2 regions of the Rhizobium sp. 01N447_2 genome follow, and region 2 is predicted to be linked to the other one. Evidence: riboswitches for the same ligand, from Rfam matches in the RefSeq annotation. Region 2 holds a riboswitch; the other holds the start of a gene.
What was found. A riboswitch is a leader RNA that binds a small molecule or an ion and turns the genes downstream of it on or off. The one in region 2 is predicted to bind S-adenosylmethionine.
Positions count from the first base shown of each region.

Region 1: linked by a shared signal. The riboswitch ahead of metA (homoserine O-acetyltransferase MetA) and the one ahead of AC1ECN_RS16305 (O-succinylhomoserine sulfhydrylase) in region 2 are both predicted to bind S-adenosylmethionine.

Region 1 covers NZ_JBFTQY010000009.1:45,372-51,709, reverse strand. Annotated here, with positions in the region: gene AC1ECN_RS07400 (ABC transporter ATP-binding protein/permease) at 1-1,225, opposite strand, end outside; SAM riboswitch at 1,338-1,415, shown strand; gene metA (homoserine O-acetyltransferase MetA) at 1,464-2,387, shown strand; partial or broken gene AC1ECN_RS07390 (aldose epimerase family protein) at 2,595-3,482, shown strand; gene AC1ECN_RS07385 (GntR family transcriptional regulator) at 3,617-4,390, shown strand; gene AC1ECN_RS07380 (SIS domain-containing protein) at 4,387-5,418, shown strand; gene nagA (N-acetylglucosamine-6-phosphate deacetylase) at 5,418-6,338, shown strand, end outside.
Region 2 covers NZ_JBFTQY010000019.1:73,124-79,461, reverse strand. Annotated here, with positions in the region: gene AC1ECN_RS16330 (glycosyltransferase family 2 protein) at 1-1,403, shown strand, start outside; gene AC1ECN_RS16325 (glycoside hydrolase family 26 protein) at 1,423-2,361, shown strand; gene AC1ECN_RS16320 (DUF995 domain-containing protein) at 2,380-2,889, shown strand; tRNA gene AC1ECN_RS16315 (tRNA-Gly) at 3,020-3,093, opposite strand; gene AC1ECN_RS16310 (2'-deoxycytidine 5'-triphosphate deaminase) at 3,153-4,247, opposite strand; SAM riboswitch at 4,321-4,399, shown strand; gene AC1ECN_RS16305 (O-succinylhomoserine sulfhydrylase) at 4,442-5,626, shown strand; gene apaG (Co2+/Mg2+ efflux protein ApaG) at 5,916-6,308, shown strand.

The DNA of each region.
Region 1 (6,338 bases), on a different contig from region 2:
TCTTAGCGACGATCACCACATCCTTCAGCGTCAGCGTGTCGGGCGCGGCATTTTCATAGGCGATGCTGTCCTTCAGGTCGAAGTCCTCTTCCATCTCGACCAGCGCCTGGCGGAAATCGGTGACGCGCATCAGCGTGGCGCGCCATTCGGCGATCGGGCCGAAATTGGCGACGTACCAGCGCAGCGCCGTGTTGACCTGGTTGAAGGCGCCGACGGACATCATCAGCTGGCCGAGGGTGAGGCCGCCGGAGAAATAGGCCGGGGCGGCAACGATGATCGGGATGACGATCACCAGCCAGCCGTAGCCGGCCGAAACCCAGGTAAGGTTGGTATTGGCCATGGCGAGCCGCTTGACGACCCTCAGCACCGAGCTGATGTCGGTGTTGATGCGCCGGCGCTCGTTTTCCTCGCCGCGGGCAACGGTGATTGCCGGCATGTTTTCGTTGGCGTGCATCAGCGTGAAGCGAAGCTCGGCCTCTTTCGAAAAACGATCGGCATTGAGCTTCACCAGCTTGCGGCCGACGACCTGGCTGAGCACCGAGGCGGAAGCGGCATAGAAAATCGCCGCCCAGACCATGTAGCCCGGAATGGAGAAGCTGTGGCCGCTGATGCGGAAGATGAAGCCGCTCGAAAGCTCCCAGAGCACGCCGATGAAGCTCACCAGGAGAATGGTCGACTGCAGCAGGCCGAGAACCAGCCCTGTCGTGCTTTCGGCGAGGTTGCGGGAATCCTCGTGCAGACGCTGGTCCGGATTGACGCCGATCAGGCCGCTGGAAGCGAGCCGCAGCGCCCGCTTGCGCTTCAGCCACTGGTCGACGAGATCGCGCGACAAGCCTTCGCGCATATAGAGCGCCGTCATCTGGTTCAGCCAGGCCTGCAGCACGTTGAGAAGCAGCAGTGTGCCGGCGATCATCGCGAAGATTTCGAGCTGGTGGAAGAATTCGCCGAGGTCGCGGCGCTCCAGCGAATCATAGAAGGGAGCATTCCACTCGTTCAAAATGACCTGGCCGTAGGATGTCACCAGGATGACGAGGATCAGCACGGTCGCCAGAAACAGCACCTTGCCACGCACTTCCGAATTCCAGAATGCTGAGAACATGACGCCGAGGCGATATGTCAGGCTGAGATCATACCCTACCCTATCCTGCCTCCGGATGCCCGGCCTCCCCTCGATTTTATCTGCCATTACGCTTTTCCAAATCGCCCATGCCCCTATAAATAACATGGTGGCGTTACGGGTCTATCAACAGATTCTATCATTCATTAAACTGTGATGATGCGGCAGAGGTCACTTGACTGCAGTCGACAGTTGATTCGCGACCCGACTGGGTCTAATTAAAGCGCTCCGTGGTGATTTGGCCGGCCGGCTTGCAGCCACGTTAAAAAAGTCGCTAAAGGGCCGCGTGCGGACCGGTAGCGATTTTTTTCGCCGCCGGTTTTTTGTTTTTGATCGAGTGACCGCAATGCCCATCAAGATCCCCGATACGCTGCCCGCCTTCGAAACCCTGGTTCAGGAGGGTGTGCGGGTGATGACCGAGACGTTGGCGATCCGTCAGGATATCCGACCGCTGCAGATCGGGCTGCTCAACCTCATGCCGAACAAGATCAAGACCGAGCTGCAGATGGCCCGCCTTGTCGGCGCCTCGCCGCTGCAAGTGGAGCTGTCGCTCATCCGCATCGGCGGCCATAAGGCGAAGAATACGTCCGAGGATCATCTGCTTGCCTTCTACCAGACCTGGGAAGAGGTAAAGCACCGCAAGTTCGACGGCTTCATCATCACCGGGGCGCCGATCGAGCTTTTGCCCTATGAAGATGTCACCTATTGGGCGGAGATGCAGGAGATTCTCGACTGGACGGAAACGAATGTCCATTCGACGATGAACGTCTGCTGGGGCGCGATGGCGGCGATCTATCATTTTCACGGCGTTCCGAAATACGAGCTGAAAGAGAAGGCCTTCGGCGTCTACCGCCACCGGAACCTGAAACCTTCCTCGATCTATCTCAACGGCTTTTCTGACAATTTCGAGGTGCCGGTGTCGCGCTGGACCGAAGTGCGCCGCGCCGATATCGAGAAGTCCGAAAGCCTGGAGATCCTGATGGAATCAGCCGAGATGGGCGTGTGCCTCGTGCACGAGAAGAAGGGCCGGCGGCTCTACATGTTCAACCATGTCGAATATGATTCCACCTCGCTTTCCGACGAGTATTTTCGCGACATCGATGCCGGCGTGCCGATCAAGATGCCGCACAATTACTTCCCGCACAACGATCCGGCGCTTGCGCCGCAGAACCGCTGGCGCAGCCATGCGCATCTCTTGTTCGGCAACTGGATCAACGAAATCTACCAGACGACGCCCTTTGATGTGGAAGAGATCGGCACGGACCTCTGACCGTTGCCGATCGCCCCTCGAGCCGGTGCCGCTGCATCACCGCTGCGGCATTTTCTTTCTGATCCGCCGGTTGCGGATTGAAGCAAATGCGGGCAGGTTCCTGTCCTGAACCCTACCACACCGCGCGTCTTCATCGGACGTGCAATGCACACTTTGAATCGCTGCAAATTCCTCAAATCGATTCCGGATTGAGGAATTTGCAGCAGGGATGGCCATGACGCGCCGCTGCAGCTCGGCTTCGATGATTTCGACAGCTACCCCCTTTATTCGTCCTATTTCGGCGCGACGCCCGGCCGCTGCGCCAACCGCGTCGGTGGCGGCAGGTTCATGCTTGACGGCAAAGACTATCAGCTCGAGCAGAATGAAAACGGCGTCACGCATCTGCATGGCGGCAGCGACAATATCGCCAAACGCAATTGGACGATCGTCGAGCATGACGTCGACCGCGTGGTGCTGAAGATCGTCGATCCCGATGGCCGCGCCGGCTATCCCGGCAATTGCACCATCCAGGCGACTTTCTGGGTGCATGGCAACGGTGAACTGTCGATCACCTACGAATCGACCAGCGATCAGCCGACGCTCGCCAATGTCTGCCAGCACGCCTATTTCAATCTCGACGGTCGCGAAGATGCGCTTGGCCACGATATCATGATTGCCGCCGATCATTATCTGCCGACCGATGAAAAGCAGGTGCCCACCGGCGAGATCCGTTCCGTCGAGGGCACCGAATTCGATTTCCGCGAGATGGCGCCGATGAAACGTTTCGTCGGCAGCGAACAGATGTTCTACGACCATAACTTCTGCCTGTCGGGCGAGCGCACCGCCAAGCGGAGTGTCGCGCTTGCCCGCAGCCTTTATTCCGGTGTGTCGCTGGAGGTGCGCAGCACCGAGCCAGGCGTCCAGTTCTATGCTGGCTTCAAGCTCGATACCGGGGCTCCCGGCATCGGCGGGCGCAAATACGGTCCATTCGCCGGCTTCTGCCTGGAGACACAGGTCTGGCCGGATGCCATCAATCACCAAGGTTTTCCGAATGCGATCCTGCGCCCCGGCGAAGTGCTGCGCCAGGAGACGGATTATATCTTCACCAAGAACTGAGCATCCTCCAGCGGACGCACGGCTGTCAAATTTGAGCGCTATGAAACCCTTGCCGGTCCGCCGGCGAGGGTTTTTTCTTTCTGCGCTCGATTCTGTCTTGCCGATTGGTTCTAGATAGGTTCTATTGTGCGCCCATGGATAGAACCAGTCTGATAGCGGAACTGAACAGCCGCGGCCTGCGTGACGAGGCGCTGACCGGGCCGCTCTACAAGCGGCTGGCGCAGACGCTGACCGGCCTCATTCAGGAAGGGCTGCTGAAGCCCGGCACCGCACTGCCGGGCGAGCGCGACCTTGCCGAGGCTCTGAAGCTCGGCCGTGTTACCGTGCGTACCGCCTATCGCGATCTGATGGCATCCGGCGCACTGGAATCGCGCCACGGAAGCGGTACTTTTGTGTCAAGCAGGGTGGAGCGCATGGAACAGTCGCTGTGGCGGCTTTCCTCTTTCTCCGCCGACATGCGTTCGCGCGGGCGTCTGCCAGCCGCACGGATATTGTCGCGGACGGTCAATACGCCGTCGCCGGAGGAATCCTTCCTGCTCGGCCTCGGCGGCGACGAGCCGGTGCTGAGACTCGACCGCTTGCGCCTTGCCGACGGCCTGCCGCTGGCGATCGAACGCGCCGTGGTGCCGATCAAGTTCCTGGGGCACGATGCCGGCGGCGAGGGATCGCTCTACGATGCGCTGACGGCCAGCGGCCACAGGCCCGTGCGCGCGCTGCAGCGGCTGACGGCGGTCACGCTCGACCCGTCCTCCGCCGCAATCCTGAACGTCAAATCAGGCGCGCCGGCGCTTCTGATCGAACGTGTCTCGCGCCTGGAAGACCAGCGCGTCGTCGAATACACGCGCTCGCATTATCGCGGCGATGCCTATGATTTCGTTGCCGAATTGAGAATCGGAGATGACCTATGAATGATAACCAGTCACTGATGCTGCAAGAAGCCGGCCAGTCGCCGGAGGTGGTGGCCACGCTGCTCGAAAAGGAAAAACCGGTCTTTGCCGAGATTGCCCGGCTGTTTTCGTCCGCCCGCCCGAGCGTGGTGACGACGGCGGCGCGCGGCTCCTCGGACCATGCCGCCACCTTCTTCAAATATCTCTTCGAGATCACCTGCGGCGTTCCTGTCGCATCGGTCGGTCCGTCGATCGCTTCCGTCTATGGTGCGGCGCTGCATCTGAAGGGCGGCGTCCACTTCACCGTGTCGCAGTCCGGTGCGAGCCCCGACATCGTCGCGCTGCAGGATGCGGCGAAGAAGGGCGGAGCAACGACGATCGCCGTCGTCAACGTCACCGACAGCCCGCTTGCGAAGCAGGCCGACATCGTTCTCGGTCTCAATGCCGGCGCGGAAAAGAGTGTCGCGGCGACAAAATCCTTCATCGCCTCGGTCGCCGCCCTTTCCGGGGTGACGGCTGCGATCGGCGGTGCGTCCGATTTGCAGGCGGCGCTCGGCAAGCTGCCGGAGGCACTGTCGGCGACCGCCGGGATCGACACGGCGGCAGCCGAGGAGGTGCTCTTCAACGCGACCTCGCTCTATACCGCCGGCCGCGGCCCGGCTTTCGCGATCGCGCTCGAAGCGGCGTTGAAGGCCAAGGAGACCTCCGGCCTGCATGCCGAGGCCTTCTCGCTGGCGGAACTGATGCATGGTCCGATGCGCCTGGTGCAGCCGGGCTTCCCGATCGTCGCCTTTGCGCCCGACGATGCGGCCTTCGCCAACAATGTGCAGGCGTTGGAACGCTTGCAGAAACTCGGCGCCACCACCGTCGGCTTCTCGACGCAGCCGCTTTCCGGTGTCCATCTGCGCGTGCCGACGACGGGCAACGGCCTCGTCGATCCGCTGGTGTCGCTGCTTGTCTATTACCGGCTGATCGAGTCGGTGACGCGCCGCAAGGGCTTCGATCCCGACAAGCCGGCAAACCTGCTCAAGGTGACGGAGACGGTCTGATGGCCCGCAGGATCTTCCTCGGCGCCCGCATCTTCGACGGCGAGCGCTTCCATGACGACAAAGCCCTCATCGTTGCCGGCGGCCGCGTCGAAGCTATCGTCGCAAGAAATGATCTGCCGGGCGGCGAGGTGGTGACGCTTGCCGGCGGTGTTTTGTCGGCCGGCTTCATCGATGCGCAGGTCAATGGCGGCGCCGGGCGGATGCTGAACGACGAGCCTTCCGCTGCCTCGATGGACATCATCGCCGGCGGGCACCGACCCTATGGCACGACGTCGCTGCTGCCGACGCTGATCACCGATACATCAGAGGCCTCCATTGCCGCCATCGAGGCGGCCAAGGAGGCAGTGAAAATGCACCGCGGCGTTGCGGGCTTGCATCTCGAAGGCCCGCATCTGGCGCCTGCGCGCAAGGGCGCGCATCTGGCCGAGCTGATGCGACCGGTGGAGGACCGCGATGTCAAGGCCTTCATCCGGGCGCGCGAGGCGATTGGCACGCTGCTCGTCACCATGGCCGCCGAGCAAGTGACGGTTGCCCAGGTGCGGGAGCTTGCCGAAGCCGGCGTCACCGTCAGCATCGGCCATTCCGATTGTTCGAGTGAGGCGGCGGAAGAACGTTTCGATGCTGGCGCGCGGGGCGTCACGCATCTCTTCAACGCCATGAGCCAGTTGGGACACCGGGCGCCTGGTCTCGTCGGCGCGGCGATCGATCATCCTTCGACTTGGTGCGGCATCATCGCCGACGGCCATCATGTCGATCCCAAGGCCCTGCGCACGGCGCTGCGCGCCAAACGCGGCGAAGGCAAGCTGTTTTTCGTCACCGATGCGATGTCGCTCGTCGGATCGGAGAAGGATTCGTTCACGCTGAACGGGCGCATGGTCCGGCGCGAAAGGGGCGGCTTCTGCTCGAAGCTGGTGCTGTCC
Region 2 (6,338 bases):
GGCCCCGACGCACGCGGTGCAAGGAAGGCAACCTCGCCTTCTTCTACGACCACTACGGCTACAGCCGCTACGATTTCGTGGCGCAACTCGATGCGGATCATGTTCCCGCGCCCGACTATCTCTTCCACATGCTGCGTCCGTTCGCCGATCCAAAGGTCGGCTATGTCTCGGCCCCCAGCATTTGCGACAAGAACGCTTCCGAAAGCTGGTCGGCACGTGGAAGGCTCTATGCCGAGGCCAGCATGCATGGCTCGCTCCAAGCCGGTTACAATGGCGGCCTGGCGCCGATGTGCATAGGGTCGCATTACGCGGTACGAACCGTCGCCCTCAAACAGATCGGCGGCCTCGGTCCGGAGTTGGCTGAAGACCATTCAACGACATTGATGATGAATGCCGGCGGCTGGCGGGGTGTGCATGCGCTGGATGCCATCGCCCATGGTGACGGCCCCAGAACCTTCAGCGATCTCGTGACGCAGGAATTCCAGTGGTCGCGCAGCCTGGTCATGGTGCTGTTGCGGTACTCGCCGAGCCTCCTCGGCCGGCTGCCGCCCCGGCTCAAGTTCCAGTTCCTCTTTTCGCAACTCTGGTATCCGCTTTTTGCGTTCTTTATGTTGCTCATGTTTGCGTTGCCGATCATCGCGCTCGTGCGCGGCCAGAATTTCGTGACGGTGACCTATCCCGATTTCCTGGCGCATTTCGCACCGCTTTCTATCGCTCTCGTGGTGATGGCTTATCGCTGGCGCGCCAGCAGCTCGTTCCGCCCCTACGACGCCAAGATCCTGAGCTGGGAATGCATGCTCTTTCTCTTCGCGCGCTGGCCTTGGGCGCTCGCCGGCACGCTGGCTGCGGTGCACGATTTTGTGACAGGCTCCTTCGTCGATTTCCGCGTCACCCCGAAAGGCCGGTCCGAAGTCGATCTGCTGCCGGTGCGTGTCCTGGCGCCTTACGCTTTGCTGGCGCTCATGGCGGTATTACCTGCCCTGGCAATCGGTGATGCCGGCGCCTCCAAGGGGGGGTACTTCTTTACCATCCTGAACGCGGCAACCTACTGCGCGCTGCTGTTGGTCATCGTCGGGCGTCATTCGAAGGAAAATACGGTTGCGGCGGCCCCGCGTTTCTACCGTCCGGCGATGGCGACCGTGCTGCTTGCGCTCGTCGCGCTGCCGGGGCTTGCCACCATCATGCGCGGAAAGGATGCGACCGAGGCACTGGCCTGGGGCAGCGGCCGCCTTCAGCTGTTCGAAGAGCGCTACGCCGCCTCCGGTGCAGGCCGAGGCGGGACCGCCCTGCGCACGATCTTCTTCAAACCACGATGGATTTCCGATCCGGAGGAGATCCAACTGAGAACGGATGCCGCTCACCCGGATGTGCGGCCGAGCGTGGAGGAAATACACAATGCATAGCCCATCCAAAATAGCCCTGTTGTCGTTAACCGGCCTGTTGCTGTCGGGAGTCGCGGTCCTGCCGACCGCTCTGGGCAGCTTTGCCGAAGGGCAGCCGCTTGCAATGACGACATCGTCCATCGCGCCGCCGACCAAAATGCCGGTCGTCACGAAGGAGTCGATCACGTTCGGCGCCTATGATCCGCACGGAGATTTAGGCGCCTCGCCCGATTCGAAGATCGAACACCTCTTCCTGCCCTGGGAAGATGTCGATCTGCGCACGCTCGCCCTCGCCGACGATTATGCGCAAGCGCGTGGCCGCACCCTGCTGATCTCGGTCGAGCCCTGGACCTGGTCGACCGGTTCGCGCCAAACCTCGCAGGAACTGCTGCACAGCATCCTCAACGGTTCGCGCGATGCGAACATGGCCGCCGTCTGCTCGACCGCTGCCAAGCTGAAAAGTCCGGTCATCATTCGCTGGGGACAGGAAATGGACGAAACCGACAGCCAGTTCTCCTGGTCGCATTGGCAGGGCGCCGATTATGCCAAGGCCTATCGCCGGATGGTGGAGGTCTGCAAGGTCCACCTGAAGACGGCCAAATACATGTGGTCACCGAAGGGCAATGAGGGGCTTCAAGCCTTTTATCCCGGCGACGATGTCGTCGATCTCATCGGGCTCTCGGTCTTTGGCCTGGAGCAATACGACAGGGACAAGACTGGCCGTGACCAGACGTTTGCCGAGCACCTTGCGCCCGGATACGCCCGTGTCGCTGGTTACGGCAAGCCCATCATGGTTGCCGAACTCGGCTACGAAGGCGACGATTCCTTCGTGCGAAACTGGGCTGAGAGCGTAACGAAACGCTATCCCCAGTTCCCGGCCCTGAGCGCCGTTGTCTACTTCAACGACCGTGAAGTCTATCCGTGGCCGGACGGCTATGGCCGCCCCGACTGGCGGGTCGTCCGCGAAAGCATCAATTGAACAACAAGGAACCTGAACATGTCCATGCTTCAAAAAATGCTCCTGGCCGTGGCCCTGACCAGCGGTATCGCCACGGCCGCGTCCGCTTCCGGAACCAATGAGCCTGCGGGGATCGAGACCGCAAAGCCGATGAGCAGCGCGGAAATCTATCGGCTCTACAACCAGAATTCCTGGATGTGGAAAGCCGGCGCCGGCTACTTCTCCACAAAGGCGCGTCGCTTTACCGCCTGGTCGCGGGAAAATGGCTCGCCGTCCTTCGGCATGGGCCGCTGGTTCATCACGGAGTCGGGGAAACTCTGCTTCAACGCCGACTGGCACGCCAAGACCGGAACGGCGACGGCAATCACCTGCTTCAGCCACCGCAAGAAGGGCGGCCTGATCTATCAGAAACGCGAACCGGACGGTCAATGGTACGTTTTCAAGAGCGCACCGGCACAAGCCACCGACGAATTCGCAAAGCTTCGCCACGGCGACTACGTGGGTTCTCAATTGGGGAGGATTGAGACGAGCGTCAGTAAGACCAGATAAAGGCGAAGCTAGGGGTTGCGCGCGGCCGAGGCGCCATCTGTGTCCTTGTAGGAGCCGATGCCTGCGCGCAACCCTTTTCATAAAAGATCGCGAAGCGCCTTCAAAAGGCGGCGAACAGCCTGAGGGTGAATGGAGCGGGTGAAGGGAATCGAACCCTCGTATTCAGCTTGGGAAGCTGCTGCTCTACCATTGAGCTACACCCGCGATGAAGCGAGATTTCCAACAGATGGGGGCCGCTGTCAAGTCGCGGCCGCCGGGAAGCCTCAGATGCGGAAGTGCTTCGAGAGTTTGAGGCCCTGGGCCTGGTAGTTGGAGCCGAGGCCGGAGCCGTAGAGGCTGGCAGGCTTTTCCTGCATGTGTTCGTAGACGAGGCGGCCGACGATCTGGCCGTCTTCGAGGATGAAGGGCACTTCGTGGCTGCGCACTTCGAGCACGGCGCGGCTGCCGCGTCCGCCGGCAGGCGCATGGCCGAAGCCCGGATCGAAGAAGCCGGCYTAYTGGACGCGGAATTCGCCGACCAGCGGATCYAAGGGCGTCATTTCGGCGGCGTAATCCGGCGGCACGTGTACCGCCTCGCGCGAGACGAGGATATAGAACTCATCGGGATCGAGGATCAGCTCGTTGCGGCCGCGGCTGTGGAGCGGTTCCCAGAAATCGAAGAGGTCGTGCTCGGCCTTCTTGTCGACGTCGACGACGGCAGTGTGATGTTTGCCGCGATAACCGATCAGACCGTCCTTGTCTCCGGCGAGGTCGATCGACAGGGCGATGCCGCCGCCCGAAACGTTCGGCAGCTTGCTGGCGACCAGCGTCTCGCTTTCATGCAGCTTCAACAGTTCCGGCTCGCCGAGCAGGGCCTGGCCGACGCGGAAACGGATCTGCGACAGGCGCGAGCCGCGGCGCACAACGATCGGGAAGGTGCGCGGGCRGATTTCGAGATAGAGCGGGCCGGAATAGCCTGCCGGGATCTTGTCGAATTCCTGGGCGTAATCGGTGATGACGCGGGTGAAGATATCAAGGCGCCCGGTCGAGCTCTTCGGATTGGCCGAGGCCGACATGTCGGCCGGCAGCGCTAAGCTCTCCATCAGCGGCACGATGTAGACGCAGCCGGTCTCGAGCACCGCGCCTACGGACAGGTCGATCACATGCAGGCTCAGCCGGTCGAGCTTGTCGGACACCAGATGCGAGGGGCCGGGCATGAAGCTGGCGCGCACGCGAAAAGCCTTGCCGCCCAAGCGCAGGTCGAGGCTTGCCGGCTGGATCTGGTCGTGGTCCAGCTCCCGTTCGGAGATCAGACGCTCCGTTTCGAACAGCGCGGAGATCGCGCGATCCGCCAGAATTCCCGTTTCGCGAGCCATCATGCCTCATCCATCATTTGCCGCCGACAAAACCAAACTCGGGGAATTGACGCAAGCAGCTAACAGCAGTATTGCAGAATTATCCCGTGGTGATTTGGCCGGTCGGCTTGCAGCCACGTTAAACAAGTGGCTAAAAAGACCGGGTTGAAACCGGTCTGCTTTTGCGACCGGTTTTTTTGTTATGTGAAGGTGATGGCATGAGCAAGACCTGGCGCCCGGCAACCCAACTCGTCCACGGTGGCACGCTGCGTTCGCAATATGGCGAGACGTCCGAGGCAATCTATCTCACGCAAGGGTTCGTCTATGAGACGTCGGAGGCGGCCGAAGCCCGCTTCAAGGGCGAGACCGAGGGCTTCATCTATGCCCGCTACGGCAGCCCGACCAACGACATGTTCGAAAAGCGCATGTGCATGCTCGAAGGCGCCGAAGACGCCCGCGCCACCGCTTCCGGCATGGCCGCCGTCACCGCGGCGATCCTCTGCCAGCTGAAATCAGGCGATCATATCGTCGCCGCGCGTGCCCTGTTCGGCTCCTGCCGCTGGGTCGTCGAGACGCTGGCGCCGAAATACGGCATCGACTGCACGCTGATCGACGGCCGGGATCTGGCGAATTGGGAAAAGGCGATCACGCCGAAGACCAAGGTGTTCTTCCTGGAAAGCCCGACCAACCCGACGCTCGAAGTGATCGATATCGCAGGCGTTTCCAAGCTCGCCAACCAGATCGGCGCCAAGGTCGTCGTCGACAACGTCTTCGCAACGCCGCTCTTTCAGAAGCCCCTGGAGCTCGGCGCCCATATCGTCGTTTATTCCGCCACCAAGCATATTGACGGACAGGGCCGCTGCCTCGGCGGTGTCGTGCTTTCCGACAAGGAATGGATCGACGAGAACCTGCACGACTACTTCCGCCATACCGGCCCGGCGATGTCGCCGTTCAATGCCTGGACGCTGTTGAAGGGGATCGAGACGCTGCCGCTGCGCGTGCGTCAGCAGACCGAGAATGCGGCAAAGATCGCCGATTTCCTGGCCGAGCAAGGCAAGGTCGCCAAGGTGATCTATCCCGGCCGCAAGGACCATCCGCAGGCCGATATCATCGCCAAGCAGATGACCGGCGGCTCGACGCTGGTCGCGTTCGAGCTGAAGGGCGGCAAGGATGCGGCCTTCGCGCTGCAGAACGCGCTCGATATCGTCAAGATCTCCAACAATCTTGGCGACAGCAAGAGCCTGATCACCCATCCGGCGACGACCACGCACAAGAACCTGACGGACGAGGCGCGCGCCGAACTCGGCATTTCTCCGGGTACGGTCCGCCTTTCGGCCGGCATCGAGGATACCGACGACCTGATCGAGGATTTCGCGAAGGCGCTTGCCAAGGTCTCGGCCTGATCTAGGGATAAAGGCGGCCGGACCTCATTTGGGGTTCGGCCGTGCCGGACCTCACAAGGTGAGGCCGGATCTCACCAAGGTGAGACCGTGCCGGACCTCACTGGGTGAGACCGGGGGGAACAAGTTTGCCCGCCGCGGCGTTCCGAAACGGAATTAACACTGACAATTAGGCTTAACGTTCGAAAACCCTTCGGATCATAGACATTTCAGCGATGATAATTGTTCCGTTTCTTGACGGACAGGGCCTCTTATAAGATACGGGTAAGATATCTTGACTAAGGTGCAAGGCATGTATCGCGCCCTCACAAGAGAGATCGAAGTTGTCGTCGAGCCGTTCTATCTGGAGGAGCAATCCGATCCGGACGACGACCGCTATGTCTGGGGTTACCGGATTGTCATCAGCAACAATTCCGGCATAGCCGTTCGGCTGGTCAATCGTTACTGGAACATCACCGACCAGAACGGCCAGGTTGACGAGGTCACCGGTCCCGGCGTCGTCGGCGAACAGCCGCGGCTCAGCCCCGGCGACACCTACGAATATTCCTCCGGCTGCCCGCTCGACACGCCCTCAGGACTGATGTTCGGTCATTACCAGATGGAAACGGACGAAGGCGAGATGTTCGATGTCGACATCCCCGCCTTCTCGCTGGATTCGCCTGGGCTGCTGCGCGTGCTTAATTGAGGCGCATCAATTGAGACGTCATATTCCGTC